4 regions of the Telluria sp. RB2R28 genome follow, and region 1 is predicted to be linked to each of the others. Evidence: predicted binding sites of a transcription regulator. Region 1 holds the regulator's gene; each other region holds the start of a gene.
What was found. Region 1 encodes LexA, which represses DNA repair genes until DNA is damaged. Its sites were predicted from a motif close to ACTGTATNNNNATACAGT; they were not measured.
Positions count from the first base shown of each region.

Region 2: AC56LV_RS23245 (putative DNA modification/repair radical SAM protein) is a predicted target of LexA. The motif match lies at 2,249-2,266, and genes of this name have one in related genera.
Region 3: recA (recombinase RecA) is a predicted target of LexA. The motif match lies at 2,609-2,626, and genes of this name have one in related genera.
Region 4: AC56LV_RS11240 (error-prone DNA polymerase) is a predicted target of LexA. The motif match lies at 2,267-2,284, and genes of this name have one in related genera.

Region 1 covers NZ_JCASIK010000002.1:714,776-718,970, forward strand. Annotated here, with positions in the region: gene rpsR (30S ribosomal protein S18) at 37-327, opposite strand; gene priB (primosomal replication protein N) at 356-655, opposite strand; gene rpsF (30S ribosomal protein S6) at 693-1,100, opposite strand; gene lexA (transcriptional repressor LexA) at 1,395-2,024, shown strand; gene AC56LV_RS10820 (tetratricopeptide repeat protein) at 2,089-2,883, opposite strand; gene AC56LV_RS10825 (cystathionine gamma-synthase family protein) at 2,919-4,160, opposite strand; gene purF (amidophosphoribosyltransferase) at 4,163-4,195, opposite strand, start outside.
Region 2 covers NZ_JCASIK010000009.1:48,301-52,495, forward strand. Annotated here, with positions in the region: gene AC56LV_RS23240 (UdgX family uracil-DNA binding protein) at 1-1,010, opposite strand, end outside; gene AC56LV_RS23245 (putative DNA modification/repair radical SAM protein) at 1,007-2,236, opposite strand; gene AC56LV_RS23250 (SEL1-like repeat protein) at 2,345-3,895, opposite strand; gene AC56LV_RS23255 (GGDEF/EAL domain-containing response regulator) at 3,903-4,195, opposite strand, start outside.
Region 3 covers NZ_JCASIK010000010.1:24,099-28,293, forward strand. Annotated here, with positions in the region: gene AC56LV_RS23845 (DUF4212 domain-containing protein) at 1-182, opposite strand, end outside; gene AC56LV_RS23850 (sensor histidine kinase) at 172-1,728, opposite strand; gene AC56LV_RS23855 (response regulator) at 1,725-2,468, opposite strand; gene recA (recombinase RecA) at 2,689-3,762, shown strand; gene recX (recombination regulator RecX) at 3,837-4,195, shown strand, end outside.
Region 4 covers NZ_JCASIK010000002.1:817,936-822,130, forward strand. Annotated here, with positions in the region: gene AC56LV_RS11240 (error-prone DNA polymerase) at 1-2,241, opposite strand, end outside; gene AC56LV_RS11245 (TonB-dependent receptor plug domain-containing protein) at 2,450-4,195, shown strand, end outside.

The DNA.
Region 1 (4,195 bases):
AGTGATCTCCAGATATCTGACTGTCGTGACCGACGATTAACCGTGGTGCAGGTCGGTGTACGGCAGCAGCGCAAGGTAGCGTGCGCGCTTGATCGCGGTGTCGACCTGACGCTGGTAGTGCGCCTTGGTGCCGGTCAGACGTGCTGGCATGATCTTGCCGTTTTCCTGGACGAAGTCCTTCAGGGTGTCGACGTCCTTGTAGTCCACCTGCTCAACGCCAGCGGCGGTGAAGCGGCAGAATTTCTTGCGCTTGAACAGCGGGTTTTGCTGTTTGCGCTTCTCTTTGAGTTTCGCTTTGTTTTTGTCGAACTTTTTACCGAATGCCATTTGAGGCTCCTGTATCTAAATTGCCGGGTTAAGCGGCACTGAAATCAATGATGTGAAACACCAGGGCTTTGCTGTTGCGATTTTTCCGTGCAAGAAATCCGTTGAACCTGTAGCTGGCGCCCAATTCGGCGCTGGCAAACCTGCCCGAAATCTCGCCCGCGGCGAACGCGGGGACTTCGAACGCGACCGACCTTTCGACTCCGGCCTCTTCCTGCTGCGATTCGTGCATCAGGACGGCTGAAACGATTGGCACACCGGCCGGGGTGTAACGCAGTACGTCGCGCTCGGCGATGGTCGCCATGAGCTGGAGGTGGTTTGCGTTATGCACCCGGTGTTACTGGTTACTACGAATAACTGGGAAAAACTTAAGCAGCAGCAGGCGCTGGCGCAGCGGCTGGAGCGGCTGCTGGCGCAGCGGCTTCGGCACGGTGGCTCTTGGCTGCGTCTTCGCGCTGCACCGATTTCATCATCGGCGACGGTGCGGTTTCAGCTTTTTTCAGCTTGACGGTCAGGTGACGCAGAACCGCATCATTGAACTTGAATGCAGTTTCCAGCTCGACCAGGGTCTCGTTGTCGCATTCGATGTTCAGGCAGATGTAGTGTGCTTTTGGCAGCTTCTGGATCTGGTACGCCATCTGGCGGCGGCCCCAGTCTTCAACGCGATGGATGTTACCGCCGCGGCTGGTCACCGTGGTCTTGTAACGCTCGATCATCGCCGGAACTTGTTCGCTCTGGTCCGGATGGACGATAAAAACGATTTCATAATGACGCATGCATTACTCCTTGAGGACGTTTAACAAATGCCCACCTCGGCGTCAAGACGAGTGTGGGAAGGGAAAGCCGGCAATTATAACCTGAATATCGGTGACTTGGAAACCCCCGATGATGCTTTATCGCCTCGATTGGCCCCGCATTTGGCGTATCTGACTCGACAATTCCAGCGTTTTGACGGCTATTTGCACCCTGAATCACGATTTTCGCGATATTTTTCGCGTTTCCCCTTGCGCGCGCGAGAATACTGTACAAAAATACAGGTTACATACATAACCGGTTGCTGTAACACATTTATGCTAAAGCTCACTGCACGGCAAGAACAGATCCTGAACCTGATCAAGGAAGCGATCGAGAACACCGGTTTCCCCCCAACCCGGGCTGAAATCGCTTCTGAACTGGGTTTCCGCTCGGCCAATGCGGCTGAAGAACATCTGCAAGCACTGGCGCGCAAGGGCGCCATCGAAATTTCACCTGGCACATCGCGCGGCATCCGCCTGATCGGCGCGAGCGTCGAAGCGATCCCGATGCCGCCGCCGTCGTTCATGTCGCTGCCGCTGGTCGGGCGCGTTGCGGCGGGTAATCCGATCCTGGCGCAAGAGCACGTCGAAGCCACCTACAACGTCGACGCGGCCATGTTCGCGGCGCGGCCTGATTTTCTGCTAAAGGTCAAAGGCTGGTCGATGCGCGATGCAGGCATCATGGATGGCGACTTTTTGGCGGTCAAGAAAATCGACAGCGCCAAGAACGGCCAGATCGTCGTTGCGCGCCTGGGCGACGAAGTCACGGTCAAGCGCTATCGCAAGACGGGCGACCTGGTCGAACTGCTGCCAGAAAACCCTGACTTCAACATCATTGCCGTCTCGCCAGACGAAGAATTCGCGCTCGAAGGCCTGGCTGTCGGCTTGATGCGTAGCTGGAACTGATGTAATGGCGCCGGCCTCCCCGGCCGGTGCCTGCTTTACCCGGCGTTGCCCTACCCGGCATTGCTCAGTTCGACGCCTTCTTCACCACGGCGTTGTGCTGGTTGATGAATGCCTCGGTGGCATTGCGCCACGCTGCAAAATCCGCCAGGATCATCTTTGAATTGACCTTCGCGCCTTCCGCGATATTCTGCCGCACCTGCTCCAGGTGGGCTGCCGAGGCGTCCGCCTCCTGCTTGTTCATGAGCTTCGCAATATCGGCCGGGATCTTCTTGGTCAGCGGCGACTGCGCATTCAGGTTCGTCACCATCTTGTTGTAGCAGTCCTGCCAGCCCGTCACCAGCTTGTTGACGCGATCGATCTCGTCATTCACTTTCGACACGGCCGGAATGCGCGGCGACGGGCAGCGGTATTCGCCTGACTGTAATTCGGCGCCGTCATAGCCCTTGATCCAGTAATCGATCTCGGCGCGTTTGGTCACGCGCTGTTCCATCACGACCAGCGATTCGGCCGCGACCTTGTTGCCCTTGGCGGCCGACTTTTCGAACAATGCCCTGGCCGCCGGCTCGTCGACGGCACCGGCTTCGCCATACCAGTACATCTGTCCCAGCTGCTGCTGCGCTTGCGGATTGCCGGCGTTGGCCAGCTTGGTATAGAGCTTGAGCGCGCCCGCATAATCCTTCTTTTCAAACAGCGCGTTGGCGTCTTCCAGCTCGCCCGCATAGGCGCCGCTGGCAATAGTCAGAGAAAGGCAGAGCAGGAAACGGTTCATGGGCATCCGAAGAAAATGACAAGCTGACGATGGGGCATCATAGCCCCCTTTTACAGTGGAACTCAACCGTAAAAATGACAAGGCCGGCATCGCGCCGGCCTTCTTTGCATGCCTTTACACCGTGCTTATGCGTCCAGCGCCTGGCGGAAGTCTTCGACCAGGTCGTCGGTGTCCTCGATGCCCACCGACACGCGGATCAGCGACTCGGCAATGCCCATGCTGGCGCGGCGCTCGGCGCCCATCTCGAAGAAGATCGTGTGCGCCACCGGGATGACCAGCGTGCGATTGTCACCCAGGTTCGAGGCAGGAATCGCCAGCTGCAGGCGGTTGAGGTAATCGAACGGATCGATGGACTCGTGCAGCTCAAAGCTGAGCAGCGAACCGCCGGCGCGAAACAGCGACGTGACGATACCGTGCTGCGGATGCGACGCCAGGCCCGGATAGTGGACCTTGGCCACGCGCTCATCAGCTTCGAGCATCGTGGCCAGCGCCAGTGCATTGGCACAGGTACGGGTCATGCGCAGCGCCAGCGTCTCGGCGCCAACGGCGATGTGATGCGCCGCTTCCGGCCCGAGCGACGCGCCGAAGTCGCGCAGTGCTTTCGCGCGCAGCTGCGCCATGCCCTGGGCCTGCGCTGGCTGCTTGCGAAAGTTCGGTGCGATGTTCGGGTACGCGCTCCAGTCGAACAGGCCGGTGTCGGTCAGCGCGCCGCCCAGCGCAATGCCGTGGCCGCCAATCGACTTGGTCAGCGAGTTGACCACGAGACCGGCGCCCACGTTCTTCGGGCGGAACAGCCATGGCGACGTCATCGTGTTGTCGACCACGTACAGGATGCCCCGCTCACGGCACAGCTCGCCGATGCGGGCCAGGTCCGCCACTTGCGTGCGCGGATTGGCGATCGTCTCGACGAATACCATGCGCGTGTTTGGCGTCAAGGCTGCTTCGACCTGCGCCACATCGGTCGCGTCTACAAAGGCAACATCAACGCCCTGCCCCGCCACCGTCTGCCACAGGCTGTTGGTATTGCCAAACAAGAAGCTTGACGAGACGATGGCGTCGCCTGCCTTGAGCAGCGCCTGGAACAGCGCGCCGATGGCGGCCATGCCAGTGCCGAAGCACAGCGTGGCGACGCCATCTTCCATCTTGCTGACCTTGTCCTCGAGCGCGCTGATGGTGGGATTGCCCTGGCGACCGTAACGGAAGCCCGGCTCCTTGCCCTGGAACACGGACGCCAGCTGACGCGCATCCGTGTAGCCGAACGCGACCGACGTGTGGATCGGCTTGTGCAGCGAACCGTGCTCGATCGGCTTGTGCCGGTCGTTGTGCAGGATCGTCGTGGTAAAGCCGTAGGTCTTTTTCTCGCTCATGCTTACTCGGCTGGAACGGCAGGGTTCAGATTCAG
Region 2 (4,195 bases), on a different contig from region 1:
GCCTGCGTCGCGTGCTGCCACAGTTCGCAGCGCCGGCATTCGTCGAGCTTCGATGGCTGTTCGCGGTCGGGCTGGGCTTTTTCGGCGGCGATCGGGATCGTCGTGCCGCGGCGCTGGCCCACCTCGGCGACCTGGCCGATGCGGCGCGCGCCCAGGCCGGCCTGGCTGACCATCGACGGCACCAGCGCCCCCTCGGGCAGGTTCTTCCAGAAGCGCGACGGCACATGGCTTTGCATGACCTTCGTGTTCAGGCGCGCGGGGTTGAAGATGCTGCGGTAATAGGTCAGCCACAGCGCCTCGCCGTCGTCCTCGAGGTGGGCGGGGCCGGACATCAATGGCCCGGCGTCGTGCAGCGTGGCGCCATCCCACAGCACGCTGGCCTCGGGCGTGGCGATCATCCAGGTCATCTTGCCCATGCGGGCGACGAAATGTTCGGCCACCTGCGGCAGCACGTCGTGCGCGGGTTCGAACCAGGCGACGAACTGCGGCGGCCCGGCCTCGATCGGCCGTTCGCGAAAGCGGATATACGCAAACATGTCGTGCACCTCGCGCCGCACGGCCTTGACCATCGACGCCAGCCGCGCGCCATCGGGGTCGGCGGGCGACTGCACATCGTGCTCGCCCTGCTGCCAGCGCCAAACCACGCGGTACAGGAAGGCCCAGCGGTCGTGGTCGCGGTAGCAGGCGGCCGTCTGCAGCATCTCCATCAGGGAGCGCGGCACCTGCGGCCTGGGCGTGGCTTGTGCCACCCGTTCGATAGGCGGGGCAGCGAGAAGGTCGCCAGTCGGTTGCACCGTCTCCAGGGCCGATGCGGGCGCTGACGGCGCGCTCGAAAACAGGTCGGCGCCCGGCTCGCCCCACGTCACTGCCTCGGGCGGCACGCCGGCGCGCAACAGGGCGCGGGCCGTAGCGCGCCACTCGACGAACGAGGCCACCAGCAGCGGCTGGCCCGCGCGGACTGCGGCGACGGCCTCGCTGGCGACGACGGCTGCGCTGGCCGCGGGGGTCATGCTGCCTGCAGCTCCGGCCACAGGTTCATCTGCTGCGGCGCGTCGGCCATGTGCTTGCGCAGCAGGTCGGAGCTGGTCGCGCCCTGCGCCGGCTTGTAGTCGGCGGTGACGACGAACGGCGCCAGTTTTTTCAGGCTGCAGCGCAGCCGCGATAAATCTTCCCAGCGGATGCGGCGGATGCGGCGCAGGTCGGCGATGCGCTTGGCGTTGCGCAGGCCGATGCCGGGGATCCGCGCGATGAGGGTCGCATCGACGCGGTTCAGGTCCATCGGAAACTGGTCGCGGTTCGACAGCGCCCAGGCCAGCTTGGGATCGATGTCCAGCGCCAGATTGCCCGTTTGCGGCATGATCTCGCCGGCCGTGAAGCCGTAACTGCGCAGCAGGAAATCGGCCTGGTACAGGCGGTGCTCGCGCAGCAGCGGCGGTGGCGCGAGCGGCACGCTCTTGGGGCTTTGCGGGATCGGGCTGAAGGCGGAGTAGTACACGCGCTTGAGTTTATAGCTGCCGTACAGCGTCTCGGCGGTGTTGAGGATCGTGTGGTCGTCGCTGGCGTCAGCGCCGACGATCATCTGCGTGCTCTGGCCGGCCGGCGCAAACGCGGGCGACCTTGGCTCTTCGGCTTTTTCATCGAGCTTGCGCCGGATGGAGCCCATCGCCAGCTTGATCGTGTGGACGCTCTTTTCGGGCGCCAGTTTGGTCACGCTGTCGTGCGTCGGCAGCTCGATATTGACCGACAGGCGATCGGCCCAGCGCCCCGCTTCGGTAATGAGCAGCGGGTCGGCATCGGGAATCGTCTTGAGGTGGATGTAGCCGCGGAAGTTGTGCACCTCGCGCAGGGTGCGCGCCACGGCCACCAGCTGCTCCATCGTGTAGTCGGCCGACTGGATGATGCCGGAGCTGAGGAACAGGCCGTCGATGTAGTTGCGCAGGTAAAAATCCTGCGTCAATTTGACCACTTCATCGACCGCAAAGCGCGCGCGCGGGACGTTCGACGTGCGCCGGTTGATGCAGTACTGGCAGTCGTAGATGCAGAAATTGGTGAGCAGGATCTTGAGCAGCGAAACGCAGCGGCCATCGGGCGTGTAGCTGTGGCAGATGCCCATGCCGGTGGTGGCGCCCAGGCCGTCCTTGCCCTCGGAGCCGCGCTTGGGCGCACCGCTGCTGGCGCAGGATGCGTCGTACTTGGCCGCGTCGGCCAGGATTTCGAGCTTGTCGTTGAGTTCCATCGGACGCCCGTGGCTGTATGGGCATACAGTATAGCGTGGCGTGTCATGACAGAGGGTGCGGCAGCGCACCCGTGCGCGGGTGGCGCCGGGTCAAAGACGGGACGCAGATTAAGCTAGCAGCAAGCCTTCGGCCAGCGACAGCTGCTGCGCATCCATGCGGCGCGCGGTGCGGGCCAGGTAGTCGCGTGCGGGCCCGATCCCGGCGCCGCCGGCCCGATGCAGCCACGCATAGGCTTCGACCAGATCGCGCGGCGCGCCCTGCCCCGCCGCATACATCACGCCCAGGTTGAACTGGGCGCGCGCGTGGCCCTGGCGCGCCGCGCACAGGTACCAGAAATGGGCGGCTTCGTAATCCTTGTCCGCGCCCTTGGCGCAGTCGTAGCGCAGCCCCAGCTCGAACTGCGCCAGCGCGTGCTTCTGGTCGGCCGCCTTGTGCAGCCAGTCGGTGGCTTCGGCCGGGTCGCCCAGATCGAGCCGGTCGAGCAGCGTGGCCACCATGTACTGCGCCGCCGCGTAACCCTGCGCTGCGGCGCGCCGGTACCAGCCGAGTGCCTGCACGCTGTCCTGCGCCGCGCCGATGCCGTTTTCGTGGCGCAGGCCCAGGTCGAACTGCGCGCGCAGGTGGCCCTGGTCAGCCGCCTTGCGGTACCAGGCCGTGGCCTCCACTGGATCGCGGTCGACGCCATTGCCCGTGTCGAGGAGCTGCCCGAGGTGGTACTGCGCCACCGGCAAGCCCTGCTCGGCCGCGCGCCGGTACCAGATGGCGGCCTGCGCTGCATCCTGCACCACGCCCTGGCCGTGTTCATGGCGCATGCCCAGGCTGTCCTGTGCGCCGGCGTGGCCCTGCTGGGCAGCGCGCCGGTACCAGATGGCGGCCAGCGCATCGTCCTGCGGCACACCGTGGCCGGTGTCATACATCAGCGCGAGGTTGAACTGCGAACTGGCATGACCCTGGATGCCCGCGCGGCCGTACCACAGCATCGCCTGTTCGCCGTCCGCTTCCACGTCCTGGCCCTTGTCGTAGCGCAGGCCCAGATTGAACTGGGCCGGCGCATAGCCCTGCAGCGCGGCCTTGCGCAGCCACTCGAGCGCCTGCGCCGGGTCGCGCGCCACGCCCTGGCCGCTGTCGTAGCGCAGGCCCAGGCTGTACTGCGAACGGGCGTAGCCCTGGCTGGCCGCGCGCCGGTACCAGTCCAGCGCCGCATCCTGGTCCTGCGCCACGCCCTTGCCGGTGTCGTACATCATCCCGAGATTGTGCTGGGCGCCCGGCTCGCCCTGCTCTGCGGCGAGGCGAAACCAGTGCAGGGCGCGGCCCACGTCCTGCGCCACGCCCTGTCCTTTGGCGTACAGCCAGCCCAGGTTGTACTGGGCCAGCGCGTAACCCTGGCTGGCGGCGCGCTCGTACCAGTGGGCGGCCAGCATGAAGTCCTGGGTCACGCCCTGGCCCTTCTGCAGCATCACGCCGAGGTTGTACTGGGCCTGCGCCAGGTTAGCCGTGGCCGCGAGCCGGTACCAGCGCACCGCCAGTTCATCGCTTTGCGCCACGCCCTGGCCGTTCACGTACATGAAGCCAAGGCTGTGCTGGGCCTCGGCCACGCCACGTTCGGCAAGGCCTTTCACACGCAGGAATTCGGCGCTGTACAACGACGTGTCGGGCATGCCCACTTCAGGCCAGAACGGCGCGCAGGTTCGATCCGGGCCGGCTGCACAGCGCCACCATGAAGTCGCCCAGCGAAATCGGGCGGTAGAACAGGTAGCCCTGCATCGTCATGCAGCCGTTGGCACGCAGGTAGCGCGCCTGTTCTTCGGTCTCGACGCCTTCGGCGATCAGGTTCAGGCCCAGGCCGCGCGCGATCGAGATGATCGCCAGGATCACCGGATAGTGGCCGTCTTCCTCGTGGATCTCCTTGACGAACGACTGGTCGATCTTGATCGTGTGGATCGGGAAGCGGTGCAGGT
Region 3 (4,195 bases), on a different contig from region 1:
AACACCTCGAAGCGCGCCAGCTCGCGCGCGAAGAACACGGTGCCGAAGCCCGTGACGAGCCAGACGGCCAGCAACAGCAGCGACATGCGCCGCGTGCGGTTCCAGTGGATCGCGCGGGCGTGTTCCAGGCGCGCACGCGCCATGGTGTCGGGGGTCGGTTCGGGGATGTAATCAGTCGGCATGATCGGGTTCGCCCACAGGCGGTGGGAAGGTCAGGCGAAACAGGCTGCCCGGAAAGCGCGGGGACACGCTGCGTGGATTATTGAAGATGTCGATGTCGGCGCCGTGCTGCTGCACGATTTCGCGCACGATCGCCAGCCCCAGGCCGCTGCCCTGGGTATTGCTGCCCAGGATGCGGTAGAAGCGTTCGAACACGTGCAGGCGTTCGGCCGGCGCGATGCCGGGGCCGGTGTCTTCGACTTCGAGCAGCGCGTGCTCGCCGCTGCTGCGCACGCGCACCGTCACGCTGCCGCCGGCAGGCGTATAGCGCAGCGCATTGTCGATCAGGTTCGACAGCATCTCGCGCAGCATCAGGGGCTGGCCGGCGATCATCACCCGCTCGTCGTCATTGGCGGGCGGCTCGAAACCCAGGTCGATCTGATGGGCGAACGACGCCTGCACCCAGTCCTGCACGGTCTCGCGCGCCACTGCGGCCAGGTCGATCTCGTCGAACGCCAGGCCCGCCTGCGGCTGGTTCTCGGCGCGCGCCAGGGCCAGCAACTGGTTGATCAGGCGCGTGGCCGATTCGGAGCTCTTGGCCAGCTGCTCGAGCGAGCGGTGGATCTCGGCCGGATCGACTTCGCGCAGGGCCAGTTCGGACTGCATGCGCATGCCGGCCAGCGGCGTCTTCATCTGGTGGGCGGCGTCGGCGATGAAGCGTTTCTGCATCTCCACCGTCTTGCCCAGGCGCTCGAGCATGTCGTTGAACGAGCCCACCAGCGGCGAGATTTCTTCGGGCACCTGGCGCGGATCGATCGGCGACAGATCGTCCTGCGGCCGCGCGCGGATGCGCTGCTGCAGCTCGGCCAGCGGACTCAGGCCGCGCGAGAGCGCGAACCAGACCAGCGCCAGGATCACCGGCAGGATGATGAACTGGGGCAGGATCACGCCCTTGATGATTTCATTGGCCAGGTGCGCGCGCTTGTCGAGCGTCTCGGCCACCTGCACCAGTGCCAGCGGCGGCGTCGTCGGCGAGGCCGTCCGTTCGTGCAGCGGATCGAGATTCACATACGCGTAGGCCACGCGGATCGGCGTGCCGTGAATGGTGTCGTTGCGAAATTCGACGGTGCCGCTGCGGGCCGGTTCGCCGGCGCGGTTGGCGCGTGGACGCGGCAGGTCGCGGTCGCCGTCCAGGTGTTCGCCAGCCGGCCCGGCCAGCAGGTAATACACGCTGTCGACGTCGTCCGCGCGCAGGATGTCGCGTCCGGCCGTGCGCAGCTGGCCGACCGTCTTGCCGTCCACGGTGCGGATCTGCTGGCCCAGCACCGTGACCCGGTCTTCGAGCGCGTCGTCGAACGGCTGATTGGCGATCGATTTCGCCACCAGATAGGTGATCGCAATGCTCATCGGCCACAGCAGCAGCAGCGGCGCGAGCATCCAGTCGAGGATTTCCCCGAACAGCGAGTGACGGATGTTTTCGTCCGGCTCGGGGTTGGGTGGAACGTAGAGCGGCTCGAACTGCTGCTGCGGCTGCTGATGCGCGGGCTCGGGCGTGAAGCCGGCGTTCACTTGTCGGCGGCGGCAGTGGCGGGGATGCGGGCGTCGTTCGCGGCGGCAGCGGCTGCAGCGGCCGCGCTGGCCTCGGAGAATTTCTCGAGGCAATAGCCCAGGCCGCGCACGGTGGCGATACGCACGCCGCCGACCTCGATCTTCTTGCGCAGGCGGTGCACGTAGACCTCGATGGCGTTGTTGGAAACTTCTTCGCCCCATTCGCACAGGTGGTCGACCAGTTGCTCCTTGGAGACGAGGCGTCCGGTGCGCGCCAGCAGCACTTCGAGCAGGCCCAGCTCGCGCGCCGACAGGTCGAGCATCTGGTCGTTGATGTAGGCGCTGCGGCCGACCTGGTCATAGACCAACGGGCCGTGGCGCACGACGGCCGCGCCCCCGCCGGCGCCGCGGCGGGTCAGCGCCCGCACCCGCGCTTCGAGCTCGGACAGCGCAAACGGCTTGGCCATGTAGTCGTCGGCGCCCAGATCGAGACCCTCGACGCGCTGCTCGACGGAATCGGCCGCAGTCAGGATCAATACAGGCAGCAGCGAAGCGCGCGCGCGCAGGCGGCGCAGCACTTCCAGCCCGGACATCTTCGGCAGGCCCAGGTCGAGAATGAGCAGATCGAACTCCTGCGTGGACAGGGCGGTATCGGCATCCTGGCCGTTCTTGACACAATCGATGGCATAGCCGGACTGGCGCAGGGAGCGCGTCAGGCCATCGGCAAGTACGCTATCATCTTCGGCAAGCAGAATTCGCATGGGCACCTCTTATTGACGTTGTCGCTTGTTCATCGAACACGCGTGATCGAACCGGTTCTCATTGTGTTGGATTTACCGCCACAATGCGAGTCCCGAGCGATTGTTGGTAAGATAACCACGTCTTTTTGCTTGCAAAAACCACTGGATTTTTATACAGTACTGGCTCTTGAAGTGCGCGTGACCGCCCACACCTTGCCTACTCCACGACAGAAAGTACACCATGGACGACAAAAAAACCGCATTGAACGCCGCTGATAAGGGCAAGGCGCTGGCTGCCGCCCTGGCGCAGATTGAAAAGCAGTTCGGCAAGGGCTCGGTGATGCGCATGGATGCGAACACGCCGGTCGAAGAAGTACAAACGGTCTCCACCGGCTCGCTGGGCCTGGACATCGCGCTGGGCGTCGGCGGCCTGCCGCGCGGCCGTATCGTCGAGATCTACGGTCCTGAATCGTCGGGTAAAACCACCCTGACGCTGCAGACCATCGCCCAGATGCAAAAACTGGGTGGCACCTGCGCGTTCATCGACGCCGAGCACGCACTCGACGTCACCTACGCGCAAAAGCTGGGTATCAACCTGAGCGAACTGCTGATTTCGCAGCCGGATACCGGCGAGCAGGCGCTTGAAATCACCGACGCGCTGGTGCGCTCGGGCAGTGTCGACCTGGTCGTCATCGACTCGGTCGCGGCCCTGACGCCACGCGCCGAAATCGAAGGCGACATGGGTGACTCGTTGCCCGGCCTGCAGGCGCGTCTGATGTCGCAAGCGCTGCGCAAGCTCACTGGCTCGATCAACCGCACCAACACGCTGGTCATCTTCATCAACCAGATCCGCATGAAGATCGGTGTCATGTTCGGCAGCCCCGAGACCACCACCGGTGGTAACGCGCTGAAGTTCTACGCATCGGTGCGCCTGGACATCCGTCGTACCGGCTCGATCAAGTCGGGCGACGAAGTGATCGGTAACGAAACCAAGGTCAAGGTCGTCAAGAACAAGATCGCCCCGCCATTTAAAGAAGCGCACTTCGACATTCTTTATGGAGAAGGCACGTCCCGTGAAGGCGAAATTCTGGATCTCGGCGCAGATAACAAAATCGTCGAGAAGTCGGGCTCGTGGTACAGCTACAACGGCGAGCGTATTGGTCAGGGTAAAGACAACGCGCGTCAGTTCCTGCGTGACCGTCCAGCCCTGGCGCGCGAGATCGAAAACAAGGTCCGTACCGCCTTGGGTGTGCGCGAACTGCCGCCGACGATCGGTGGCGACGACAAGCCGAAGCTGCAGGCGGTTGGTGAATAATCAGCCGGCGCAGGGCGCGGTGGCAGCAGCTTGCCACCGGCGCCTGGCGCCATGCTGATGGGCTGACGTTACCCATGCGAGCACCCGTACTGAGTCTCAAGGGCCGCGCGCTGCGCTATCTGTCCCAGCGCGAGCACAGCCGCTTCGAACTGCGCCGCAAGCTGTCCAAGTATGCGGAAGAGGGGGATGACGTCGATGCCCTGCTCGATTTTCTTGAAAAAAATAACTGGTTGTCGCAGGAGCGCTTTGCCGAATCCCTGGTCAACCGTAAAGCGAGCCGTTATGGCGACAGTCGCGTGATGGCCGAATTGAAAAATCATGGTTTAACAAGCGACGCCCTGGTCGAGATCAAGGCCGGGCTGTCCGACAGCGAGACCGCGCGTGCGGTCGAAGTCTGGCAACGCAAATTTGGCACGGTCGCCGAGGATGCCGC
Region 4 (4,195 bases), 100 kb from region 1:
GTATTCGCCGAAGCCCTGGATCTGGCTGAAGATCGCCTCGGCGAATTCAAGGGTGTAGCCGCGTTCGAGCATGCCGCTCGTGATGCGCTCGTAATAATGTTCCAGCCCGCCCTTGCGCTTCCAGGCAGCCATCGCGCGGCGCAGCTGGTCGGCCTCGCCCGGCGTGAAGCCCGCACCCAGGATCGCTACCTGCATCACCTGCTCCTGGAAGATCGGCACGCCCAGCGTGCGCTCGAGCGCCACTTTCATGTCGGCGCCCGGATACACCACCGGCTCGAAGCCCTGGCGGCGCCGCAGATAGGGATGGACCATGCCGCCCTGGATCGGGCCGGGGCGCACCACGGCCACCTCGATCACCAGGTCGTAGAAGACGCGCGGGCGCATCCGCGGCAGCATGCTCATTTGCGCGCGCGACTCGATCTGGAACACGCCCACCGTATCGGCCTGGCAGATCATGTCGTAGGTCGCCGTATCGTCGGCCGGGATATCCTGCATCTCGAACACGTTGCCATAGCGCTGGCCCACCAGCTCCAGCCCCCGCCGCATCATCGACAGCATGCCCAGCGCCAGCACGTCAACCTTCATCAGCCCCAGTTCTTCGAGATCGTTCTTGTCCCACTGGATGACGCTGCGGTCGGCCATCGCCGCGTTCTCGATCGGCACCAGACGTGAGAGCTTGCCGCGCGCGATGACGAAGCCGCCCGGATGCTGCGACAGGTGACGCGGGAAGTTCAGCAGCGACTGCGCGAGCGTGGCCCACTGGCGCGACAGCGGCGCCTCGGGATCCAGGCCGCTCTCGGCCAGGCGCCCCAGCAGGTCGGCGCGGCTGTCGAACCAGTGGTGGGTCTTGGCCACCTTCTCGACGATGCCAAGGTCGATGCCCAGCGCACGGCCGCTGTCCCTCAGTGCGCTCTTGGGGCGGTAGCTGATCACCACCGCCGCCAGCGCCGCCCGATCGCGCCCGTATTTGTTGTAGATGTACTGGATGACTTCTTCGCGCCGCTGGTGTTCGAAGTCGACATCGATGTCGGGCGGCTCGTTGCGCTCGCGCGAGATGAAGCGCTCGAACAGCAGGCTGGCGCGGGCCGGATCGACCTCGGTGATGCCGAGGCAATAGCAGACGGCCGAATTGGCCGCCGAGCCGCGGCCCTGGCACAGGATGTGCTGCGAGCGGGCGAAGCGCACGATGTCGTACACCGTCAAGAAGTAGTGCTCGTAGCGCATCTCGGAAATCAGCGCCAGCTCGTGCTCGATCTGCGCCTGCACCTTGGCCGGGATGCCGTCGCGAAAACGCCGGTGCGCGCCGATCCAGGTTTCGGCGCGCAAAAAGCTCGCCGCCGTGTGGCCGGGCGGAACCACTTCGTCCGGGTATTCGTAGCGCAGCTCGTCGAGCGAGAACGTGCACAGGCGCGCCACGCGCACCGTCTCGGCCAGCACTTGGGGCGTGTACAGATTGGCCAGCCGCAGGCGCGAGCGCAGGTGCTGCTCGGCGTTCTGCGCCAGCCCGTAGCCGCAGTCGGCCACCGCCTTGTTCAGGCGCGTGGCGGTGAGCGTGTCCTGCAGCGGCTTGCGCGAGCGCACATGCATGCAGACGTGGCCCAGCGCCACGATCGGCAAGCCATGCTGCCAGCCGACTTCTTCGACCGTGGCGCGGTGCGCATCGTCGAACGCGCGGTGCAGCGACGTCAGGCCGAGCCAGGCACGGCCCGGAAAGGTCGTGGCCATCCACGCTGCCTGCGCGTGCAGGCGGTCGACATCCTGCGCCTCGTGCCCCGGATACGGCGGCAGCAGGATCGCCAGGCAGTCGGGCATGTGGCGCAGGTGCGCGTTCTCCGGCGCCGGGTCGGCCAGGTCATCGGGGGTCAACAGGTACGTCCCCTTCTCGCTGCGCGTGCGCCCGAGCGTGATGAATTCAGACAGGTTGCCGTAACCCTCGCGGTTCTGCGCCAGCAGGATCAGTGACGGCGCCGGGCTGCCATCGGGATTCTGCAAATGGAAGTGGGCGCCGATGATGAGCGGCAAGCCCGCTTCCTTGGCTTCGGCATGTGCGCGCACGACACCGGCCAGCGAGCATTCGTCAGTGATCCCCAGCGCGAAGTACCCGAGCTGCACTGCGCGCAGCACCAGTTCCTCGGCATGCGACGCCCCTTGCAGGAACGAGAAGTTCGACAGGCAGAACAACTCGGCATAGGGCGGCAGGGTCGTGACTGCGGGAGGCTGGTTGGTCGGAGGCTGTGTCACGCCGGGCTCATGTCAAATGACAAATACTGTATAAAAACACAGTATAGCCGACCTTTTTCAGAGCACGTACTTTATTTACCCCAGGAAATTACTTATGCAACCGAATTGATAATACAAAGTTATACAACAAGAACGTTGTGTTAATGCCACATTGCAACGGCAATCGAAGGATCCATTGATAGTATCCGAACATCCTTCGGAGAAACCAGTGCTCAAACTCAAAATCATGCCCCGTTCCGTGTTGGCCAGTCTGTATGGCAGCACCATTCTTGCTTCCCTTGCCCTCGCCCCTGTCGCTGTTCAGGCGCAAACCGCACCCGCCATCACCACCGACGCCGTCGTGCCAAGCGTGAGCGTCGTCGGCTCGCGCCGCGTCGGCGCCGCCTCCAGCACCGACACCCCGGTCGCCATTGACTTCATCCCGATGACGAAAGCGGCCGAACAAAGCGGCCAGTTCGACCTCGCGCAGGTGCTGAGCAATCTGTCGCCGTCGTTCAACTCGACGCGCCAGACTGGCGCCGACGGCGCCGACCTGATCGACTCGGCCGCCCTGCGCGGCCTGGGTTCGGACCAGACCCTGGTGCTCGTCAACGGCAAGCGCCGCCACACGGTCGCGCTGGTGAACCTGTTCGGCGCGCGCAACCGCGGCAACACCGGCACCGACATGAACGGCATCCCGGTGATGGCAATCCGCGAAGTGCAGGTGCTGCGCGATGGCGCCGCCGCCCAATACGGCTCGGACGCGATTGCCGGCGTGATCAACATCGACCTGAAGAAAAGCCTGGGCTGCGAATCGGTGGCCGGCTACGGCCAGTACACCGAAGGCGACGGCGAGAACTGGCAGGCATCGGCCTACTGCGGCGTGGCCCTCGGTGGCGGCGTGCTGGGCATCACCGGCGAATACTCGGACCGCGGCCGCTCCAACCGTTCGGAGCCCGGCAACCCACGCATCATCGGCGACACCAAAGCCGACAACCAGACCATTTACCTGAACGGCGAATTCCCGGCTGGCGCGGGCGGCAAGTTCTACTTCACCGCCGGCGTGCAGCAGCGCGACGCCTCGTCGGCCGCCTTCGGCCGCGAAGGCCTGGGTTCCGAAGACATCCCGTCGCGCAATTCGGCTGCGATGTACCCGGACGGGTTCGTGCCGTTCATCAACGGCAAGGTCGATGACCGCTGGGGCACCGTCGGCTACCGCTGGACGGCCGGCGAATGGAATGCCGACCTGTCGCAGACCTACGGCTACAACCGCCTGAAGTACAACATCGCCAATACGCTCAACGCCTCGATCGCCAACCTCGATCTGCTTGGCGGCGGCCCGGGCCGCAGCGCCGACCGCTTCTACGCGGGCGCGTTCTCGTTCCGCCAGGCGACCACCAACGCCGACATCAGCCGCTTCTACAGCGATGTGTTCAAGGGCATGAACGTCGCGTTCGGCCTCGAGCACCGCCGCGAGAACTACCAGATCTTCGCCGGTGAAGCCGGTTCGTACATCGACGCCGACGGCGTGGGCTTGGGGGGCAACGCCGGCAGCCAGGGCTTCCCGGGCTTCCAGCCGGGCGACGAAACCGACACCGATCGCCACAGCAACGCGGCCTACGTCGACATCGAAACGGACCTGACTGACCGCCTCAAGGTCCAGACCGCGCTGCGCTACGAGCGCTACTCGGACTTCGGCTCGACCACCACCGGCAAGCTCGCCGCCGCCTATCGCCTGGCGCCGGACCTGCTGCTGCGCGGCTCGGCCAGCACGGGCTTCCGCGCGCCGTCGCTGCAGCAGGCCTACTTCTCGTCGACCTTCACCGACTTCGTCAGCGGCCAGCCGCTGGACGTCGTGCTGGCGCCGAATGGTGGCCGCGTGGCCGCCGCCGCCGGCATCCCGCAACTCAAGGACGAAGAATCGAAGAGCTACACGCTGGGCCTGACCTGGTCGCCAACGCAGGCACTGTCGGTC